Regions from separate parts of the Paenibacillus rhizoplanae genome, predicted to be linked through region 1. Evidence: predicted binding sites of a transcription regulator. Region 1 holds the regulator's gene; each other region holds the start of a gene.
What was found. Region 1 encodes Rex, which represses fermentation and respiration genes when NADH is low (regulators of the CRP and FNR family bind a similar motif). Its sites were predicted from a motif close to TTGTGAAATATTTCACAA; they were not measured.
Positions count from the first base shown of each region.

Region 1 (7,277 bases):
AATCCGCTTGAAAACAGCCCATGGCCAGCGAGCCATGCAGGTAAACCCCCGACAGATTATCCCCCAGCTCCTCCTTGAACAAATCCACCGCCTGATCCAAATATGCTAATATCTCCAATTTCATCATCCTCCTTGATTGAACATATATGTAGGTTAGCGCTAGCAGACGAGGTATACACTCCGTATATCAATTGATGTACCTCAAACTTTTCAACATGATGGATAAAAAAACGGAGGAACAGATAATCTGTCCCCCCGTTTTTATTCTGCCGCTGAGCGCTTAGCTTAACGGTTCGGCAGACTGTACCCCTCACCGATGGCGCTGCCATCCTTGAAACGGTAGAAGTTATAATAGAAGCGCCCGTCTTTTTTGTAAAATAGCTGCCAGGCATATTCCCCGTTATATACACCGGGCAGCAGCCGTTCGATCGTAATGTCCGGCAGCTGGGCGGTTATGATCCCGCGCATCTTCTCTTCTGAGGTTCCTTTGCTCAGCTCTTCGGCATACAGGCCGTTGTCGCCTCCGGCAGGCTTGCCCTCCAAGGTATAACGGACCCACACCATCAGCTCGGTACCCGCTTCATTTTTGCCGGTTAGCACCCAGTAGATCTCATTCTCATTCCAGACGGATTTCTGGGCCTTGGTAACCTCTGTTAGCCCGGCACGCGCCTGGGCCAGCTCCTTGGCCTCACTCCGCTCGTTCCACTGATCCTTCATAATGTAGGCATAGAACTGGCTTAGTCCGAACAGAAGGAGCAGCACCACGGTAATCCCCAGCCAGATCCATTTTCTCCTCTTCTTCTTCACCACGCTGCTTCCTTTCCCGTTCTCCTGAGTTACCGTTTAAGCAGGCTCTCGAACGTCTCCTGTGCTTTGCGGCGGATGGCTTCTTCATCAAGTGTCAGGCATTGTCCATGCTTCACAACCTGCTGGCCGTTCACCCATACATGCTCCACATCCTTGGCGCTGGCCGAATATACAGCATGGGAGAGCAGATCGGTATGCGGCAGCATATGCGGCTGGTCAATATCAAGCGCGATGAAGTCGGCCTTCATCCCTGCTGCAAGGCGGCCTACACCGCTTAGGAAAATAGACTGCGCTCCGTACTCCGTAGCCATCAGAAGCGCCTCAGGAGCCGGTACCGCTGTTGGATCACCGCTTACGCCCTTGTGGATCAGCGCAGCCAGCCTCATCTCTTCGAACATATCCAGATTGTTGTTGCTTGCCGCGCTGTCCGTACCCAGGGAGACCTTAACCCCGGCTCTCAGCAGCTCCGGAACACGGGCAACACCGCTGGCCAGCTTCAGGTTACTGCCAGGGTTATGCGACACGCCAACGTTATGGCGGGCCAGAATCCCGATCTCCTCATCGTTCAGATGAACCCCGTGGGCAATAAGCGAAGGACGGGTAAACATCCCCAGCTTCTCCAGATGTGCGACCGGACGAAGGCCGTAGTCGGCCACGTTCTGCTCCACTTCATGGCGCGTCTCGGACATATGGGTATGCATCGGCAGATCCAGATCATGGGCAGCCTGCACAAACTTCATGAAAAACTCTGGAGGACAGGTGTACGGGGCGTGCGGCGAGAGCATGGTCGTAATTCTGCCGTCAGCCTTGCCATGCCAGTTACGGGCAAAAGCAATCGCCTCAGCGAGCTTGGATTGCTGTACCTCTTCCGGGCACAGCCCAATTACGCCGCGCATCAGCACAGCACGAATACCGGACTGCTCGGTCACTTCCGCTACCCGGTCCATATGATCATACATATCGAGGAAGGTTGTTGTGCCGCCCTTCAGCATTTCCAGCACGGACAAAGAAGTTCCCCAATATACATCATCACCAGTGAATTTCTCTTCCATCGGCCACATCTTCTCCTGCAGCCAAGTCTGAAGCACCATATCGTCGCCGTATCCGCGCAGCAGTGACATGGCAGTATGTCCATGGGTATTGACCAGACCAGGCATGAACAGCAGACGGCTGCCGTCTACGACCTGAGCGCCATCCTCCACTGCCGGCTCAGCTTCACCTATGTAAGTAATCAGATCATTCTCCAGGGTCATATACCCGCTCAGCACTGGCTTATCGCTGCCCGGAACCAGAAAGTGCCCGTTCTTGATTATCGTGATCTTACTGCTCATCTTCAGCCGCATCCTTTCCATCATGCAAATAATAGGCCAGGCTCTGCAGATCTGTGGTGAAATCAGCGGCGTGAATCCGGATATTGGCAGGCGTCTTGAGAATAACCGGTGCGAAGTTCAGAATCGCCTCAATGCCGGAATCCACAAGAATATCGGCTACATTCTGGGCTTCGCTGTCGGGCACAGTAATGATCCCGATCCGGATTCCCTGTGAGCGGATTGTACTGCTTAGCTCCTCCATCGGCTGCACAACCAGCGAGTTGATCTGCTGGCCCACCTTCGGCGGATAGGCATCGAAGATGGCAGTGATCTTCATCGTATCCTTCAAGTAAGCGTTGTAGTTAGACAAGGCATGACCGAGATTACCGGCTCCAACCAGTGCAACATTAATTTGCTGGTCAAGCTTCAGGATGTGACGAATCTTCTCAATCAGATAGGACACATCGTAGCCGATGCCTTTTCTGCCGAAATCACCGAAATAAGCCAGATCCTTGCGGATCTGGGCGGGGTTCAGATCTAGCTTTTGGCCCAGCTCCTGAGAAGAGACTGTGGAGATTTCACGTTTTTGGAGATCGTTCAGGAATCGCAGGTACACTGGAAGTCTGCGCACGACGGCCTCCGATATTTTATCCGATTTCATGTATTCTCCTCCTTAAAAGTTTTGTTAGACCCGTACAATTATAGCAACCGTACCCCGCCGCCTGCCGGAGTAGCAGAGGAGGCGGGAACGGATCATCAGGTTAATCATGACTTATTAATAATAGCAATAGCGGATGAATTAGGAAACCCCGCCGTCTTCCAGCCATTCGGCGATTCTCGGAACCATCTGCTCGGTGAGCATATGCTCCATCTTGGGACCGGGGAGCGAGTACAGGAAGTACTTCCCGTAATATGATTCAATCACTCTGGTGTCATAGACAATCACGATCCCCCGGTCCTTCGCCGTACGGACCAGCCGCCCGAAGCCCTGCTTGAAGCGGATAACGGCCTGCGGCACGGACAGCTTCATGAACGGGTTCTTCTTCTGTGCCTGAAGCAGCTCCGACTTCGCCTCAGCCAGCGGGTGATTCGGCGGCTGGAACGGCAGTCTGACAATCGCCAGGCAGGTCAATGCTTCTCCAGGAATATCGACCCCTTCCCAGAAACTGCTGGTACCGAGCAGGACGGAGGCCGGGGTGTCCTGGAAGCGGCGGATCAGCTTGCTCCGGCTGCCGCCCTCCACGCCTTGTCCCAGCACCGCGATATCCTGCGAGACAAGTGCCTCCTTCAGCGGGTCATAGACCTGGCGCAGCATTTTGTAGGAGGTGAACAGCACCAGCATCCGACCCCGTGTAGCTACAGCCGTCTCAGCAAGGGAGTGGACTAACGTGTCCACGAAACGGGCATCCCCTATACTTCCCTTAACGCTCGGGAAGTCGCGGGGAATGACCAGCAGTGCCTGCTCACGGTACTTGAACGGCGACGGAAGCAACGCAGTCATCAGACGCCCTTGCTCCGCAGCCTCACCAAGGCCCAGGTTATCCATCATGAACTGGAAGGATTTATCCACCGATAAGGTGGCCGAGGTCAGGATAATGCTCTTCTTCTTGTCGAAGAACAGCTCCCTGAGCTGGGTGCTGACATCTACGGGAACGGCATACATTTGCAGCGACTTGCCCTTATAATTGCCGCTTCCCTCCAGCCAATACACAATATTCTCATCATTCAGGCTCATGAAGAAGCGAATCTGCTCTCTAATGGATGCCAGGTCCTTGAACAAGCCGCCTATATCCGTCACAAGACTGTCCGAGGAGGACTGGCTGTCCGTGTCACGCATCTCACTGAGCATCTTGTCACCCTTGCGGATGATATCGCTCAGACTGAGGTTCAGTGTATTCTCAAGGGCAGCCAGCTCCTCCCAATCCTTCGGCTTCTTGCCCGGCTGCAGGCGTGCTACGAGCTGGCCTGCTTCACCGGCCCCGGCGTCACTGCGCTCGGGCAGCAGGCTAAAGAGCCTGTCGCTGAGCGCATCCCAGGATTCCTTCACTGTCAGCAGATCGGGATAGATCTGGTCAATTACGCCGCTCCATTCGGAAGCCTGCTCACTGCCGGAAGACTGCAGGCTCTGGCGGAGGGCAGGCAGCTGCCCGCTCCGGCTATCTTTGTAGAGACGGGTTAGGGTATGGGCGAATGTGAAATATTTCATCTGCATGCCAAGATGCTTGCCGGCAATATCCTCCAGATGATGAGCTTCGTCAATGACAAGATGCTCGTAGGCCGGAAGAAGCTGATGCCCGGCTTTGACATCTGCGAACAGCTTGGAGTGATTGGTGACCACCACATCGGAGATCCCCGCTTCATGCTTGGCCCGGTGGTAATAGCATTTGCGGAACCAGGGACAGGCGCGTCCCAGGCAGGAGTCGGTATCACTGGCTACAGTCTCCCAGAAATCGCCGCCCCGTCCGCTTAAGTTAAGCTCCTCATCATCCCCGGTTGTCGTCTGGGTTAGCCAGACAAGCATTTGCGCAGCGGTAAGTGCTTCTTCCCTTGGACTCGTAAAGTCCTTTTTGTTCATTCTATGTTCGAACTTGCGCAGACACAAATAGTGCCCTCTTCCCTTAAAGATGGAGGCCTTGAACGGGAACGGCACAACGCTGGTTAAGAGCGGAATATCCCGCTCCCGCAGCTGGTCCTGAAGGTTAATGGTATGGGTGCTGACCATCACCTTCTGATCACTCTTCACACTGTGGTAGATCGCCGGAAGCAGATAACCCAGCGATTTGCCGGTGCCTGTTCCCGCTTCAATCAGCAGATGCTTATCCTGCTCAAGCGCTGTAATGACCTCATGGATCATCAGCTCCTGGGCTTCACGGCTCTCATACTGGGGAAGCGCAGCCTTCAGCCGCTTGGTTACCTCATCCATATATTCCTGGAAGGTAATATTCTCCAGCGGATTGACGCTTCCTTCCTCCCGGGGCGTAGCCAGCTCTGCCCAATCCCCCACCGCCAGCGCAAGCTGACGGTAGAAGCTCAGCTCACCTTCCGGCTGGAAGGTCTCCATCTCCCGCTCCCGCAGCAGACCGTCGAAATACCAGGCCATATCACTGTCTTCGTCCGCGAACAGCTCATTCAGGCGCTGAATGGTCAGCAGCGGCAGACTGTGCAGCTCTTCCAGACATTTGAGCAGCACAATAGCCGTGGCAAGCGCATCGCTGTCCGCCTGATGGGGACGGTCATGCGTAATGCCGAAGTGGCTGCTTACCGCGCCTAACTGATAGGTGCTCAGCGAGGGAAAGCATATTTTGAGAAAATCGATCGTATCCAGAATACGCCCCTGAAACGGCAGATAGCCGCAGCGGTCCAGCGCATTCTGCAAAAAATGAAAATCAAACGCAACATTGTGTCCGACGAGGACCACATCATCCAGCAGCGGCACCAGCTCCATCATCATCTCATCGAGCTCCGGCGCATCCTGTACATCACTGTCTGTAATTCCGGTCAGGCCCGTAATAAAAGGAGGGATTGGCGCTCCGGGCTTGACGTAGGAACCATACACCCGGGAGATCTTCCCGTCTTCTTCTATAATGGCAAGGCCAACCTGGATGATCTCTCCCACAGATTGGGTTCCCGTAGTTTCAAAATCAAGCACGGCAAATTTCATTATAAGTTCTATTCCCTTTCACTTGAGACTCTTTATCAGCATAACAGAAGTTACGAAAAAAGGCGATGCACACCCCCGGGAAGTGGGACGCATCGCCTAAAGAAACCGAGGATAAGTTATAAAAGCGAAACCAGCTGATGGCCAAACTCCAGCTTCCCGCCCCGCCTGCGGCACACCTCCAGATTAACGCTCGGCTCCGGCAGATCAGGGTCATGCAGCAGCGACAGGCTGAACAGCTCACTGGCTTCTTTAAAACGTTCCTGGGAAGCCCGGATACAGCCCAGCGCATTATAGATCATCGCCTTCAGCTTCACCTCACGGATCAGGCCCAGCATGTGGTCCAGATGTCCCCAGGCAATCTCGCCTTCCCCCTCCTGGAGGTAAGCCATGGCCAGATACAGGCGGGCAGCGAGGCTGTCCGGATATTGTGCCGTAACCTCACGGAACTGTTCAATGCACTTGCGGTACATTAGCAGCTTGTAATAGCCCTGTCCCCTGACAAAAGCATCCATCCCAAGCTCAGGCGCTTCTTCCTCCGGCAGTTCCTCAGGCGGAGCCTGGAAATCCGCCTGTTCCCGGAACTCGCTCAGCTTCTCGGCAAAGACCAGCCACTCATCCATTACATTATCACTGATTCGGTGGAGCATATTATACTTGGATAAAAGGTCGCTTCGGCGGTCACCCTCCGCAGTAGGGAAGTCGGTTTGGATCTCCTGAAGCATCTTGTTCATCTCAGCAAATAAATGTTGAAACACCGGACATCCCACCCTTACTGATAATGAAGTCAGCTTAAGCTTGCCTGCCTTCATTTTTCACAAGTACAGGTGTCTTCATCCCTGCCATTGATTACATGGCTCAAAGTAAGGAATTCAGGCAATTGTAGCGTGAATCTCATGATCCGCCAGCTTCACTGGCTTGTTGCCCGCATCTACGAACACTACAGTCGGCTTGTGCGCCGCCAGCTCCTCGGAGGACATCATAGCGTAAGAAATAATAATCACGGTATCGCCGGGCTGTACCAGCCGCGCCGCCGCCCCGTTCAGACAGATGACGCCGCTGCCGCGCGGGCCGGGAATGACATAAGTCTCCAGACGGGAACCGTTATTATTGTCCACGATCTGCACCTTCTCGTTCTCCAGCAGGTCTGCGGCTTCCATCAGTTCCTCATCAATGGTAATGCTGCCCACATAATTGAGATTGGCTTCAGTGACCGTTGCCCGGTGGATCTTGGATTTCATCATATGTCTAAACAAGAGCGTGTGCCTCCTTAGGAATAAATACATTATTATCAATCAGACGGGTTCTGCCGAACTTCACGGCCAGAGCTATTATAACCTCTCCGCCCGCATCCGTCAGCCTGCTGCCGCCTTCCAGCTCTTCCAGATCAGGGAAGGTTAGAATCTCAGCATAATCAATGACTGCAAGCGGCGATTCAGAAATGACCGAGACCAGCAGGCTCCGTGCTTCCTCTACCGTACGAATGCTGCCCTCTTCCATAG
Region 1 is NZ_JBHUKY010000020.1:76,665-83,941, reverse strand. It holds gene ACFSX3_RS10155 (aminoglycoside adenylyltransferase domain-containing protein) at 1-124, opposite strand, end outside; gene ACFSX3_RS10150 (cell wall elongation regulator TseB-like domain-containing protein) at 286-807, opposite strand; gene ACFSX3_RS10145 (amidohydrolase) at 837-2,138, opposite strand; gene ACFSX3_RS10140 (redox-sensing transcriptional repressor Rex) at 2,128-2,778, opposite strand; gene dinG (ATP-dependent DNA helicase DinG) at 2,917-5,778, opposite strand; gene ACFSX3_RS10130 (tetratricopeptide repeat protein) at 5,895-6,533, opposite strand; gene panD (aspartate 1-decarboxylase) at 6,648-7,031, opposite strand; gene panC (pantoate--beta-alanine ligase) at 7,024-7,277, opposite strand, start outside.

Region 2 (7,277 bases), on a different contig from region 1:
CGTAGGAAAGTCATTACAGATCCAATATCCGAACGTCTGAAAGAGATATTTGCATACATTCAGCCTACTTACAATGTGACTTTGCAGGAATGGAATCATGACAGGGATCACGTTCATATCCTAATGAAAACTCATCCTAATACCGACATTTCTAAATTTCTCAACGCTTATAAGAGTGCATCATCTAGGCTGATCAAGAAGGAGTTTCCTACCCTCCGAGAATCACTTTGGAAAGAGGCTTTTTGGTCACGCTCCTATTGCTTGCTTACAACGGGTGGAGCGCCAATAGACGTCATTCAAAAGTACATTGAAAACCAAGGTGTGAAAGGGTGATCGCCATTGCTGAAAGCCTACAAATACCGTATCTATCCAAGCCATGGGCAACAACACTACTTCGCTAAAGTGTTCGGATGCGTTCGCTTCATCTACAACAGAATGCTTGCAGATAAAATTGAACATTACAAGCAAACGGAAACGATGCTGAGGAATACACCTGCACAATACAAAAAGGAATTCGACTGGCTGAAAGAAGTCGATAGCCTTGCCTTAGCGAATACACAACTGAATTTAGACAAGGCTTATAAGAATTTTTATCGGGATAAGAAAACGGGATTTCCTAAATTCAAGAGCAAGAAGACGAATAATCATAGCTTCACAACGAATAACCAAAATGGAACAGTGGCTATAGAGGATGGATATCTCAAGATTCCAAAGCTAAAAACTGGCATCAAAATCAAGCTGCACCGCTCATTCGTGGGACTGATCAAATCATGCACGATTTCAAAAACACCAACGGGAAAGTATTATGCTTCTGTATTGGTTGAAACGGCTATCGTCCAGTTGCCCAAAATGCATACGAAGATTGGCGTTGATCTTGGGCTGAAAGACTTTGCGATGACTTCAAATGGCGAGATCATATCCAATCCTAAATACTTGCGTACGTCTGAAAAGCGATTAGCGAAGCTGCAAAAGGATGTATCGCGGAGGAAGAGGGGAAGCCATAACCGTCATAAGGCTAGGCTGAAAGCTGCCAAGCTACATGAAAAAATAGCGAATCAGCGTAAAGACTTCTTACATAAAACGTCTGCCAAAATGATAAACGAAAACCAAGTCATCGTGATGGAAGACTTACGTGTAAAGAATATGATGCAGAATCACAAACTTGCAAAAGCGATTAGCGAGGTATCTTGGAGTAAGTTCCGTTCGATGCTTGAATATAAGGCTCAATGGTATGGCAGAGAACTTATTATTGCCCCTAAGCACTATGCAAGCAGTCAGCTTTGCTCCTGTTGCGGTTATAAGAACGCAGAGGTGAAGAATCTCGCCTTGCGAGAGTGGACTTGTCCAGAATGTAACGTGCATCATGATCGCGATGTAAACGCTGCTCAAAACCTACTGAAACTAGCAATGTGATATTGCAATGATTGGGCTAGGGACTAGCCTTTGAGCTTGGGTAAACTTGGAGCAGTAGCTTCATTGACCAAGAAGCCGCCACCTCTTAGGTGGAGGGTAGTTCACACAAATAAATACTCATACTTAACTATCTGTGATCTAAGGATTTTGGATACTCTTCCTAGTTGTTTATCATTTTGCTCTATAAATTGTAAGACAGAGGAACGGTTGATCTGAAGAGTTGTATCAAGCGCACGCGCCTGTTTAGAGAAATCTTTGCTAAATGGCTTAGCTTTAACAGTTCGTATAGCAACATCAACCGGCATGGTGAGCGGATAATCCTTGGTGTCTGATAATAGACTTAATCCATGATCAAATAAAGGACACAGCCGGTATCCCGAATCCCCATGAATGAAAGCAATATTGTTCAAGTGACGATCCTCGTTTAACAGCAGGGCATCGAGCGGGAGCATAATCGAGAAGTACTCCAAAGTATCCAGATGTATTGCGTTGCGAATAAATTCAACTATAAACAGTACAGCATCGTGAGTGCTCCGGTCACGGGTAATCTCTTCAAAGCGAATCCCATAGCTTTCAAGGACACGCTGTAAAGTAATAAGACTTTCTCCGGGCATGAGGAAGTCTTCCGAATAACATCCCGGATAATCAGTAGTATCCTCTTCTCTCAAAATGCATTGACTATAAGGAACTATTAACTGGGGATCAATATTGGAACACTTAATAATTTCGTACGAAGCCCATTCCGCTAAGCCCTCGTAGCCAAACTTATTGGCCTTTGCCCATACGTTTCCCATTTTCCATTTCATTTGATCGCCCTTACTGCTACTAATAAAGGTCCGACGAGATTCCTTGTTCACTTGCATAACGGGGATGGACATCCGTACAATTCAGCTCCTCACCAGCGAATCTAATCCAGACATAATCATCATATAGAACGCCATGTGTCTTTTTCACGATATCGGTAGGAACATATTCCTGCAGTCCCATGGATTGTAGGATTTTATCAATATGGTGCCGGGTGCGCGGTACACAGCGGGATTCGAAATAGTCGAGCACATCGCTCACAAGTACCTTTGATTTTCCTGGAAAAGGCAAGAATACCGGCTCCACCGTATCATCTTGCCATACTTCCACAGTCTGGTTCATATAGTGGAGTTTAACCTTAGCAATGACACGGTCATGCTCCAGCACCTCGAACTGGAGAGGAGGGGCTATGAACTTGTTAATATCCATCATCGTCAGCCTCCTGAACACTTCAATAAAGTGATAGTCTTTCTTTTCACAAGTATAAACTAAAAACTGCGGGAAATCCTTCATTCGCCAAAGGTTCCAATCATTCTACAACAAAAGGAGCGCCCCGTAGCCATTACCTGACCCCGGAGCACTCCTTGATTGAAACCTACTATATCACTATTATCTAAAGCCTAGTTCAAAGCCTTCCATACCCAGTTCTCAACCTCTGGAAGATCGATGCCTTCTTCGCGGATGTATGCGTGATGCTTCTGCACGATGGCGTCCATCTCGTCAGCGATAGCCTGGTATTTGCTTGCTTCCGGCAGGCTCAGCACAGCTTCCTTTGTAAGGTCGAAGCGGTCCATCTGGTTGAGTACGCGCATATCGAACGGTGTAGTGATATCGCCATTCTCGCGGTAGCCGTGCACATGCAGGTTGTGGTTGTGGCGGTCGAAGAACAGGTCTTTGATCAGGCCTTCATACCCGTGGAAGGCGAAGATGACCGGTTTATCTTTTGTGAAAAATTGATCAAACTCCTCGTCAGACAAGCCGCGCGGATCGAGCTTCTGGCTTCTCAGCTTCAGCAGATCTACCACGTTGATGTAACGGATCTTCAGCTCAGGCAGCTTCTCATGCAGGATCGAGATGGCAGCCAAGGCTTCCATTGTAGGTTCAGTACCCGAAGAAGCGATAACGAGATCCGGCTCTCCACCTTTGTCGGTGCTGGCCCAGTCAATGATCTTGAGGCCTTTAGTTACCAGTTCTTGAGCTTCATCAGCCGAGAACCACTGCGGACGCGGATGCTTGGAGGATACGATCAGGTTGATCTTCTGGCGGTCATTCAGGATCGTGTCGAAGACAGCAAGCAAGCTATTCGCATCGGATGGCAGATACTCACGGATGAATTCAGGCTTCTTGTCAGCCAGATGGCCGAGCAGACCCGGATCTTGGTGGGTATAGCCGTTATGGTCCTGTTGGAACACGGTAGATGTAGCAATCACATTCAGGGAAGGAATATCTTCTCTCCAGCTCTGATCTGTCGCCTTGCGCAGCCATTTAAAGTGCTGGGTGATCATCGAATCGACCACGCGCAGGAACGCTTCATAGCTGGCGAAGAATCCGTGGCGGCCAGTCAGAACATAACCTTCCAGAATCCCTTCTGCCTGATGCTCCGATAACTGGGAGTCAATGACACGGCCGTATGGAGCGAGGAATTCATCCTGCGGTTCCTGAATGGCATCCATCCATTGGCGCTTGGTCACTTCGAATACTGGTCCCAGTCGGTTAGACATGGTCTCATCCGGTCCGAAGATTCGGAAGTTGCGGTTCTCTTCGTTGAGGGTTACAACCTCTTTCAGGTATTTGCCCAGTACGGCCATATCCTGCGCAATCACTTGACCCGGAACAGAATTATCCAGGGCGTAGTTACGGAAATCCGGCTTGTGCAGGTCTTTAATCAGCTTGCCGGCATTGGTTACCGGGTTCATTCCCATACGTCTGTCGCCGGTTGGCAGAATTTCAGCAAGATCTGCGTTCAGGCGGCCGTTCTCATCGAACAGTTCTTCAGGTCTGTAGCTGTTCAGCCATTCAAGCAATGCCGGAGCATGCTTCATGTTCTTCTGATCTACCGGAATCGGCACCTGATGCGCGCGGAAGGAGCCTTCGTTCGGCACGCCATCCCAGGATTTCGGACCAGTCCAGCCTTTAGGGGAGCGGAAGACCAGCATCGGCCATACAGGGCGTGTAGTATCGTTATTCTCGCGGGCATTCTTCTGAATTGCGGCAATTCTCTCTACAATAGTGTCCAGCACCTTCGCCATTTCCGGGTGCATCAGATCCGGGTCCTCACCTTCCACGAAGAATGCTTCCCAACCGTTTCCGGCGAAATAAGCGGTCAATTCTTCTCTGCTCATCCGGGACAGGATGGTCGGGTTGCTGATTTTGAAGCCGTTCAAGTGCAGAATCGGCAATACGGCACCATCTGTAATCGGGTTGATGAACCGGTTGGACAGCCAGGAAGCGGCCAGAGGACCGGTCTCTGCTTCGCCGTCACCCACAACGACTGCGGAGATCAGGTCAGGGTTATCGAGAATCGAACCCACGCTGTGCGACAGGGAGTAACCCAGCTCGCCGCCTTCATGAATGGATCCAGGTGTTTCAGGAGCAGCATGGGAGGCAACACCGCCAGGGAAGGAGAACTGCTTGAACAGCTTTTTCAGTCCAGGGATGTCCTGGGTGATCTGCGGATAGATCTCAGTGTAGCTTCCGTCCAGATAAGAGTTCGAGACCATCACCTGACCGCCATGTCCCGGTCCTTCGATGTAGAACATGTTGAGATCATATTTTGTGATTACACGGTTCAGGTGCGCATAGATAAAGTTCTGCCCAGGGATGGTACCCCAGTGTCCGATCGGCTTCACTTTGACGTCTGCATCCTTAAGCGGTTCTCTTAACAACGGATTATCCTTCAAATAAAGCTGACCTACGGAGATGTAGTTCGTTGCGCGCCAGTAAGCGTCAAGCTTTGCCAGATACGTTTTGGAGGAATAATCCACCTGTTCGATTGTTAATCCCATGTCTTCCACTCCCTAATCTTTTTCTTTGTAAATTGAATGTATCACTTCTACAGTTACATCATACATCGGCATTTCAGAAATTCAATCTTTTTAGGAATTAATACGGTCCAATATTGTGAAATTTTGAACATAGTATGAAATTCTCTGCAAATCACGTACAAAAAGATGTTTAATTTTATAATTTTGGTTTAATATGTCATCTGAAAAGTTGCCAAAAAAGACCGGGACTCCTCCCGGCCTGCTATACCTCAGTTATGTCCGTTAATGCACAGATACGAACGTGTTAAACTTCAGATACTCGTAATGGAAGCGCATATGCGAGAATTCAAACGGCGTGCCATTATCCAGGAAGAAGATCCCCTCCATAATTCCCACGGGTTCATTCTCCTTAAGGTGCAGCAGCTCCTGATCTTCAGGCAGCGAAGGCTCGGCAAAAATAGACAAAAAGGATTTGGTCACCGCCAGATTGCGCGACTCCTCCAGATAATGAAAAATCGACCCTTCGATAATCGTCTGGTCGAGATTTTGCACAATTTTGATCGGAATATATCCCGTCTCAATCATGAAGGGCGCACCTTCAAACAGGCGCAGACGCACGATCTTATACACGAAATCATGGGGCATCAGGAACAAATCCCGCTGAAGCTCCTCCGTGGGCCGGATGACCTCGAAGCTCAGTACCTTGATCTCCGGCTTCTTGCCGTGCATCTGGAAGTTATCCGACACCCCCAGGTTAGAGCCCTCATAATTGAAGATCGAATCGTTCTTTATGTATAACGGATTGATGAAGGTGCCGGAGCCGCGTTTCTTGAAAATAATGCCCGAGCTCTCCATCTTCATCAGCGCACGCTTAATGGTACTGCGGCTAACCTGATACGCCTCGCTGAGACTGCGCTCATCCGGCAGCTTCATATCGGCGTACTGCCCGGCAAAGATCTTCGTTTTGAGGTCAGCAATAATCTGCTTGTAGACAAATTGGGTCATGGGGTGCTCCTTCGTCGGGTCTTTGCAGAACCAGTTCATTCAAGATTAAATATATCATAATTTAGATAGGGCAAAAAGGATGAATCCACGGATTCACCCTTTTTGACGCTTGTTGTCCCAATCCCTATACCATTTGACAATTTCCCGGCTCGGTTTCTCCGCAACCTCAGCTTCCATAACCGTTTCCAGCAATACATATTGTCTTTGCACCAGAAAATGAAAACCCATTCTATCCGATATTTGCATGTATAATAATTGCGCTTGCTCCTCTAACGGATAGCGGGTGCAGACCTGTTCAATGTGCTTGAAGGCCTGTTCATATTCTGCATTCCCCTTATACCAGCGGACCAGATTCAGCTTCAGCCGAATCCACTGCAGCTGGAATCTCTGCCGTTCAAGCTCCGCCCACACATAATCGTAACCATCCAGGTATTCGCTCTTGAACAGCTTCAGGATTCGTTCATATTCGGGCAGTGTCTCGTTCGAGAGCTCTAACCCCGCTTGGATAAAGCCGTCAAACTCATCAATGTCCAGGCAGATTCCATCCAGCTTGAGCAGATAGCCGTCCGCCGTATTTTGCAGAAGAATCCGTTCTCTGCTGAAGGGCTCCAGCATTTTGCGGATATGATACACAGCGGTATATAACTGCGGATAGGCCCTGTTCGGATCAAAATCAGCCCACAGCAATTCAATCAGAGTGGCTTTACTGACCACTTTGCCGCGATGATGCAGCAGATAAAAGAAGATTTCCTGCGCCTTCGCCGTTCTCCATTGCAGTGACGGAAGCTCCTGACTCCCTTCGTAGATCCGGAAGGCATCGAACATCAGCATTCTCCAGCTTGTCTGCGCTGACGCTGCCCGGGCTGCCAGGCCAGGCTTCTGCTGAGCATTCAATCTCCGAACTGTAAGCTTCAGACGGTCCATATGAATCGGCTTAAGCAAATAATCCAGGGCATTCAGCTCAAAAGCCTTGATCGCATACTTATCATATGCCGTTACGAATACAACCTGCAGATCGGGTCTCCGTTCCAGCAGCCTTTCCGCCAGCTCAATCCCGCTCAGCTCCGGTAA
Region 2 is NZ_JBHUKY010000012.1:43,920-51,196, forward strand. It holds gene tnpA (IS200/IS605 family transposase) at 1-333, shown strand, start outside; gene tnpB (IS200/IS605 family element RNA-guided endonuclease TnpB) at 340-1,413, shown strand; gene ACFSX3_RS04710 (hypothetical protein) at 1,515-2,219, opposite strand; gene ACFSX3_RS04715 (hypothetical protein) at 2,239-2,649, opposite strand; gene ACFSX3_RS04720 (phosphoketolase family protein) at 2,838-5,222, opposite strand; gene ACFSX3_RS04725 (GntR family transcriptional regulator) at 5,484-6,206, opposite strand; gene ACFSX3_RS04730 (response regulator) at 6,300-7,277, opposite strand, start outside.
Region 2: a site for Rex is predicted at 5,336-5,353, ahead of ACFSX3_RS04720 (phosphoketolase family protein). Genes of this name have one in related genera too.

Region 3 (7,277 bases), on a different contig from region 1:
TTCTATTCAACCAAGGTGTCACGGCGCAAAAGCGGCAAATCTAAAGCATCCGGTGGATATGCAGACGGCAAATGGGCTGTCCGCAAATCGAAGCGGTCTCTGGCAACCTGGCAGATTTCGCTGATCAGCTCTGTATGCAGTGCTGTAGTGGCTGTGCTGCTGTTCAGTCTGGTGACGGGGCAGTTCACCACTGAGAGAGCCCAGGCTCCGGTAGTTATTGATAAGGTGGCTGCGAGCAGCTCAGATCCGTACGACCGGATTATTCAGGCTGCTGCCCATGTCCGCCCTGCGGTAGTAAGCATCATTAATCATAAAGAAGACAATAAGGAACTTAATATTCTCGATGAATCGGCTCTAGGCTCAGGAGTTATCTATAAGAAGGATGACAATAAGGCATTTATCATCACGAATAATCATGTCATTGAGGGTGCCGGCAAGCTGGAAGTGGTTACGGTAGACGGTGAGACACACAAGGCGGATCTGGTAGGCGCTGACAAGGTGAGCGATATTGCTGTGCTGTCCATTGACGGCAAGGGAATCGACCGGATTGCTGAGATCGGGGATTCCTCCAAGCTGCGCCTGGGCGAGACTGTGATTGCCATCGGCAACCCGCTGGGCCTTGGAGATACGTTGACTTCCGGCATTGTCAGCTATACAGAGCGGACGATACCGGTGTCATTGAACCAGGATGGCGTGTACGACTGGGAGCAGGAAGTGATCCAGACGGACGCTGCCATTAATGAGGGCAACAGCGGCGGCGCACTGGTGGATCTGAACGGTAAGGTAATCGGTATTAATACGATGAAGATCTCCGATACGGGTGTGGAGGGACTGGGCTTTGCGATTCCCGCCAACCATGTGTTGGGTACAGCCAATGAGCTGACTTCCAAAGGCCGGATAGCCCGTTCGTATCTTGGGGTATATTCAGTTGATTTGAATAATCCGTATGTGCCGCTGGCTGATGATCAGCGCAAGGAGCTTAATCTTCCGTCTGTAGTAACCGATGGGGTTGTGGTCCTGGATGCTGTGGGACCGGCGAAGGATGCAGGCCTGATGCTTAACGATGTGATCACGAAGTTCAATGACAAGCCGATTACTTCCACGCTGTCGCTTCGCAAATATCTGTACGATCATACCAAGATCGGGGATAAGCTGAAGATTACCTTTTACCGCAATGGCGAAGTGAAGCAGACAACGGTCCAGCTTCTTGAGAAGCCTGAGGAATAAAATTGGAAATGGCCGTATATAATAAGGATGCAGTCAGGATTACGGAAACGGTTCGACTGTCCTTTTCAAGAAAAATTGAAGAGGGCGGGGTCGTTTCAAGGCTGAAAAAATGGGGTAAATGGTAGTAATGGGAATAAATATTACTATTTGATCCAACTGGTAGCCCTTACATTGGGAAGAGGTCCTTATAAGGGGAAAAACGGAGAAATTAGGATAGAACAGCTTGCCTTTGTCATTCAGGTGTGGTAACATGAATTTATTCATACAATTGATACCTAATTCTCGCATTGAAAAGGGCTGTCAATCAAAGATACAACCTTTCTCAATGTGTGAATTTTTTCTTTGTCTGAAGATAAAAAGAACATATTAATTTAAATTTGTGGAGGTAACACACATGCAAACAGGTACAGTTAAATGGTTCAACGCAGAAAAAGGATTCGGTTTCATCGAAGTTGAAGGCGGAAGCGACGTATTCGTTCACTTCAGCGCAATCACTGGCGACGGCTTCAAAACTTTGGACGAAGGCCAACGCGTTGAATTCAACGTTGTTCAAGGCAACCGCGGACCACAAGCCGAAAACGTTGTAAAACTGTAATTAATAGAAGGTACCGTCCCCGCTTGTGAAAGTTGGGACGGTCTTTTTTTATCGTTACTGGGCTTGCAACATAAAGGAAGGAGGAACGGCAATGAACTACCGGAAGAAGCCTTTGGAGGAAGTACCAGAAGAAAATACCGCAATATGGGCATGTACCAACGATGAGTGTAATGGATGGATGAGGGATAATTTCGCATTTGAACATGCGCCTTCCTGCCGTCTCTGTCATTCCCCAATGGTTCGTAGCATGAAGATGCTGCCGCAATTGCTTAATTCAAATGGCGATCTCAAATCGCTTAAGAAGGGTACTTCGATTACCTAGACCAATGCCTTTATGAGCCAAGACAACTATATACTATACATGCTGGAAAATGTAAGACGGTGAAACCGTCTTATTTTTTTTGCTTTCTATGTGCAATATTGTGATATTTGTCACAAATATTTTAAATTTCATGCCTAAACAGGGTGTATAATGTGATAATTATCACACTGAAGGCGTCGGAAATTTGACAAAATAGACATAACGAATGGGGAGAAGGAAGGGGAGAAATATGGATACAGTACTGCTGTCACGTATTCAATTTGCGTCGACGACAATTTTTCATTATTTCTTTGTGCCAGTATCGATCGGACTTGCGCTCATAATTGCTATTATGGAGACCATGTACGTAAGAAAGGGCAATGAAGAGTACAAAAGAATGGCGCAATTCTGGGGGAAGCTGTTCCTGATTAACTTCGCAGTAGGCGTAGTGACAGGGATCTTGCAGGAGTTCCAGTTCGGTATGAACTGGTCGGACTACTCGCGCTTCGTCGGTGATGTATTCGGGGCACCGCTGGCGATTGAAGCTTTGCTGGCTTTCTTCCTGGAGTCCACGTTCATCGGAATCTGGATCTTCGGCTGGGATAAGGTATCCAAGCGGATTCATCTATTATCCATCTGGCTGGTCGCCTTGGGGACGATGCTGTCGGCATTCTGGATTCTGCTGGCTAACTCGTTCATGCAGCATCCGGTCGGCTTCGCATTGAATAACGGGCGGGCTGAGATGAATGACATCTTCGCGCTGATTACGAACGGCCAGCTGCTGGTGGAATTTCCGCATACAGTGCTTGCCGCCTACGCTACAGGCGCCTTCCTGGTGACAGGGATCAGTGCTTACAAATTGCTGAAGAAGCAGGACGTCGCCTTTTTCCGGAAATCGTTCGAGATTGCAGCGATCGTAGGGGTTATTTCTTCCTTCGGAGTAGCGGTCGCAGGACATGCACAGGCCCAATATCTTGTAGAGACACAGCCGATGAAGATGGCCGCATCCGAAGCCTTGTGGGGCGAGAGCGGCGACCCGGCACCTTGGACGGTGTTTGCCAATATCGATGTGAAGAATCAGACCAACAGCAACGAAGTTCAGGTTCCGTATCTGCTGAGCTTCCTGTCCTACAGTAAATTCTCTGGTGATGTGAAGGGGATGCTGGAGCTGCAGAAGGAGTATGAAGTAGCCTACGGACCAGGAGATTATATTCCGCCGGTCAAAACAACCTTCTGGAGCTTCCGGATCATGGTTGCTGCCGGCACGCTGATGATGCTGTTTGGGGTATATGCCATCTACCTCATGTGGCGTAAAAAGATGGACAGACCCAATACCTGGTTCATGCGCTTCATGTTCTGGGGACTGCTGCTTCCGCCGATTGCCAACACGGCCGGCTGGATAATGACAGAGATCGGGCGTCAGCCATGGACCGTATTCGGACTTATGACTACAGAAGACAGTGTGTCACCTAATATTACCAGCGGACAGGTGCTGTTCTCGGTGATTACTTTTAACGCAATCTATGCCATATTGGGTGCAGTGCTGGTCGGCCTGTTCGTCAAAGTGATCAAAAAAGGTCCTTATGCTATGGATAACGAACATGGTGAATCCCACGATCCGTATAACAAGGAGGGCTAACCAATGTCACTTAATGAATTATGGTTTCTGCTGATTGCGGTGCTGTTCGTCGGGTTCTTCTTCCTGGAAGGCTTCGACTTCGGCGTAGGGATGGAGACACAGATTCTGGCCAAGAATGATACAGAGCGCCGGATACTGATCAATTCGATCGGGCCGTTCTGGGATGCGAATGAGGTATGGCTGATTACGGGTGCCGGCGCAATGTTCGCGGCCTTCCCGCATTGGTATGCTACGCTGTTCAGCGGCTTTTATATCCCGTTTGTATTTGCTCTGCTGGCGTTAATCGCCCGTGGTGTTGCCTTCGAGTTCAGAGGCAAACGTGATTCCAAGGCTTGGCAAAAAACGTGGGATGTCTGCATCTTCTTCGGCAGCTTCCTGCCGCCGTTCCTGCTCGCCGTAGTATTCGCCAGCTTCATCAAAGGCTTGCCGATCGACAAGGATATGCAGATGTATGCCGGATTCTTCGATATCGTCAATGCTTATACGGTGGTTGCTGGGATTACGGTTGTCCTGCTGTGTCTGGTACACGGGCTGATGTTCACTACGATCCGCACGCTTGGTGATCTGCAGGAACGGGCGCGTAAGCTGGCCCAGAAGCTGCTGATTCCACTGGCGGCGCTGCTGGTAGCCTTCGTTGTGATGACATATACTATGACGGATATCTTCGATAAACACGGAACGTTGCTGTGGATTGTAGTTATTCTGGGTGTAGCCGCGTATCTGCTGGCCGGATATTTCATGACCAAGAAGAAGGACGGCTATGCCTTCGGGATGACTGGGGCTGTGATGGCGCTGTCTGTTGCTTCGATCTTCATCGGACTGTTCCCGCGGGTTATGATCAGCTCGCTGGATCAGGCGTTCAACCTGACGATTACGAATGCTGCCTCCGGTCAATATTCACTGAAGGTGATGACTATTGTAGCGCTGACCCTGCTGCCGTTCGTGCTGGGCTATCAGATCTGGAGTTATTTCATCTTCCACAAACGGGTTCATGATAAGGAGCATCTTGAATACTAATGGATAAAAATTTGCTTGGGTACAAAGGAGTTAAGCCTGTCTTTCTGCTGGTTGGCTTCCTAACCCTGGTGGAAAGCTTCTCCATTCTTCTGCTGGCGAAGTCGCTGGCAGAAGCTGTCTCTGCGCTGTTTGCGGGAGAACCGCTGAAGGAACAAGGGGCTAGAGCGCTCTTGTTCCTTCTTGCGTTTCTTGTGCGCCATGCCTGCGCTCTGCTGATGAGCCGGGTGGCGTACCGCTTCGCGGAAGCGACCGGCAGCAGCATGCGGAGACAGATGATGGACAAGCTGTTCCAGCTGGGACCACGGCTGGCTCGCGACCGGGGGACCGGAAATATGGTCACATTAGTGCTTGAAGGAGTAACGAAGTTCCGCACTTACCTGGAGCTAATTATTCCGCGAATGGTCGGTATGGCGGTAACGCCTGCTCTGCTGCTTGTCTATGTATTCACCCTGGATACGTCCAGCGGTGTGATTCTTACCTTAACAATGCCGATCATTATTGTATTCATGATCCTGATCGGGATGACGGCCCGCAAGCAGATGGACCGTCAGCTGAAGTCTTACCGTACCTTATCGAATCACTTCGTGGATTCGCTGCGCGGTCTGGAGACGCTGAAATTTCTTGGACGCAGCCGCAGCCACAGTGAGAGTATTGCCAAGGTCAGTGACCGCTACCGTTCAGCAACTATGCGTACGCTGCGAGTCGCCTTCCTGTCTTCATTCGCACTGGACTTCTTCACCATGCTGTCTGTCGCTTCGGTAGCGGTAAGCCTTGGTCTGCGTCTGGTCAATGAGCAGATGACGCTGGTTACCGGACTTACGATCCTGATTCTCGCGCCGGAATATTTCCTGCCGGTGCGGCTGGTGGGTGCAGATTTCCATGCCACACTGGACGGCAAGGAAGCCGGTGAAGCGATGAAGGACATCATTGACCGTGAGACGGTCCAGGCGAAGCTGCTGGAGCCGGGTGGGCAGAAGGAGATGGCGGGTCAGAGCGGAGCTTGGTCTGGCGACTTTTTCACGTGGAACAATAACGGCCGTCTGAAGCTTGATGGGGTTGGCGTGAAGTATGAAGCGGACGGAGTGTCTTCACTTGAAGCGGTGAATCTTGAATTCAGCGGTTACCGCAAGATTGGAATTATCGGGGAGAGCGGGGCAGGCAAGTCTACGCTTGTAGATATTCTGGGCGGATTCCTGCATCCAACCTCCGGAACCCTTACGATTAATGGAAGCCGTGTTAGTGCGCTGACCGATGAGGGTTGGCGGAAGCAGACGGCTTATATTCCGCAGCGCCCGTATATCTTCAGCGGCACCCTGGCTGATAATGTCCGGTTCTATTATCCTGAGGCTTCCCAGGAAGCAGTAGCTGCCGCGCTGGAGTCGGCAGGTTTATCGAAGCTGGTATCCTCGCTGCCGGAAGGTCTGAACGAAATGATCGGCGGCGGCGGCCGCTCGCTCAGCGGCGGGCAGGAGCAGCGTGTGGCTTTGGCCCGCGCCCTGCTGAGCAGCCGCCCGATCATGCTGCTGGATGAGCCGACGGCCCATCTGGACATTGAGACGGAATATGAGCTGAAGGAGACGATGCTGCCGCTGTTCGAGGACAAGCTGGTATTCCTGGCTACACACCGCCTGCACTGGATGATCGACATGGATCTGATTGTCGTTATGCAGCAGGGACGGGTGGCTGAAATAGGCACACACGACGAGCTGACTGCGCGGAAGGGTGCTTATTATGAGCTTATTCAAAGTCAATTGGAGGGAATCCATTGAAACGTGAAGGATGGTTTGCTCCCTATTACTCTGCCTACTTCTGGCGGTTCATGTTAATCATCTTGCTGGGCGCTCTGACTATCTTCTCTGCGTCCTCGCTGATGTATACTTCAGGCTTCCTGATCTCGAAGGCCTCAATTCCGCCGGAAAATATACTGATGATCTATGTGCCCATTGTCGGTGTGCGAACCTTCGGGACCAGCCGGGCTGTTATCCACTATGTGGAGCGGCTCGTGGGACACGACACGATTCTGCGCATTCTGTCGAAGATGCGGGTCCGGCTGTACCATATGCTGGAACCGCAGGCCTTGTTCCTGTCCTCGCGCTTCCGTACCGGAGATATTCTTGGTATGCTTGCCGATGATATCGAATATTTGCAGAACGTGTATCTGCGTACCGTCTTTCCGAGCATTATCGCGCTCTTGATCTATGCAGCGGCGATGATTGCGCTCGGGACGTTCGATGTGGCCTTTGCTCTGCTTATGGGACTCTACATGCTGGTACTGGTTGTCGTATTGCCGCTGATCTCTCTTCTGCTGACCCAGAAGCGTCAGCGTCAGGTGAAGCAGGAGCGCAATCGGCTGTATCAAAAGCTGACAGATGCTGTGCTTGGCTTAAGCGACTGGGTAATCAGCGGGCGGCAGAGCCAGTTCGTCGATACGTACGAGGCTGACGAGCAGGCGGTTGCCCGCGTAGACGGTTCGCTGCGGAGTTGGGCACGGCTACGTA
Region 3 is NZ_JBHUKY010000019.1:52,922-60,198, forward strand. It holds gene ACFSX3_RS07900 (S1C family serine protease) at 1-1,227, shown strand, start outside; gene ACFSX3_RS07905 (cold-shock protein) at 1,622-1,822, shown strand; gene ACFSX3_RS07910 (cold-shock protein) at 1,914-2,144, shown strand; gene ACFSX3_RS07915 (cytochrome ubiquinol oxidase subunit I) at 2,374-3,762, shown strand; gene cydB (cytochrome d ubiquinol oxidase subunit II) at 3,766-4,779, shown strand; gene cydD (thiol reductant ABC exporter subunit CydD) at 4,779-6,548, shown strand; gene cydC (thiol reductant ABC exporter subunit CydC) at 6,545-7,277, shown strand, end outside.
Region 3: a site for Rex is predicted at 2,243-2,260, ahead of ACFSX3_RS07915 (cytochrome ubiquinol oxidase subunit I). Genes of this name have one in related genera too.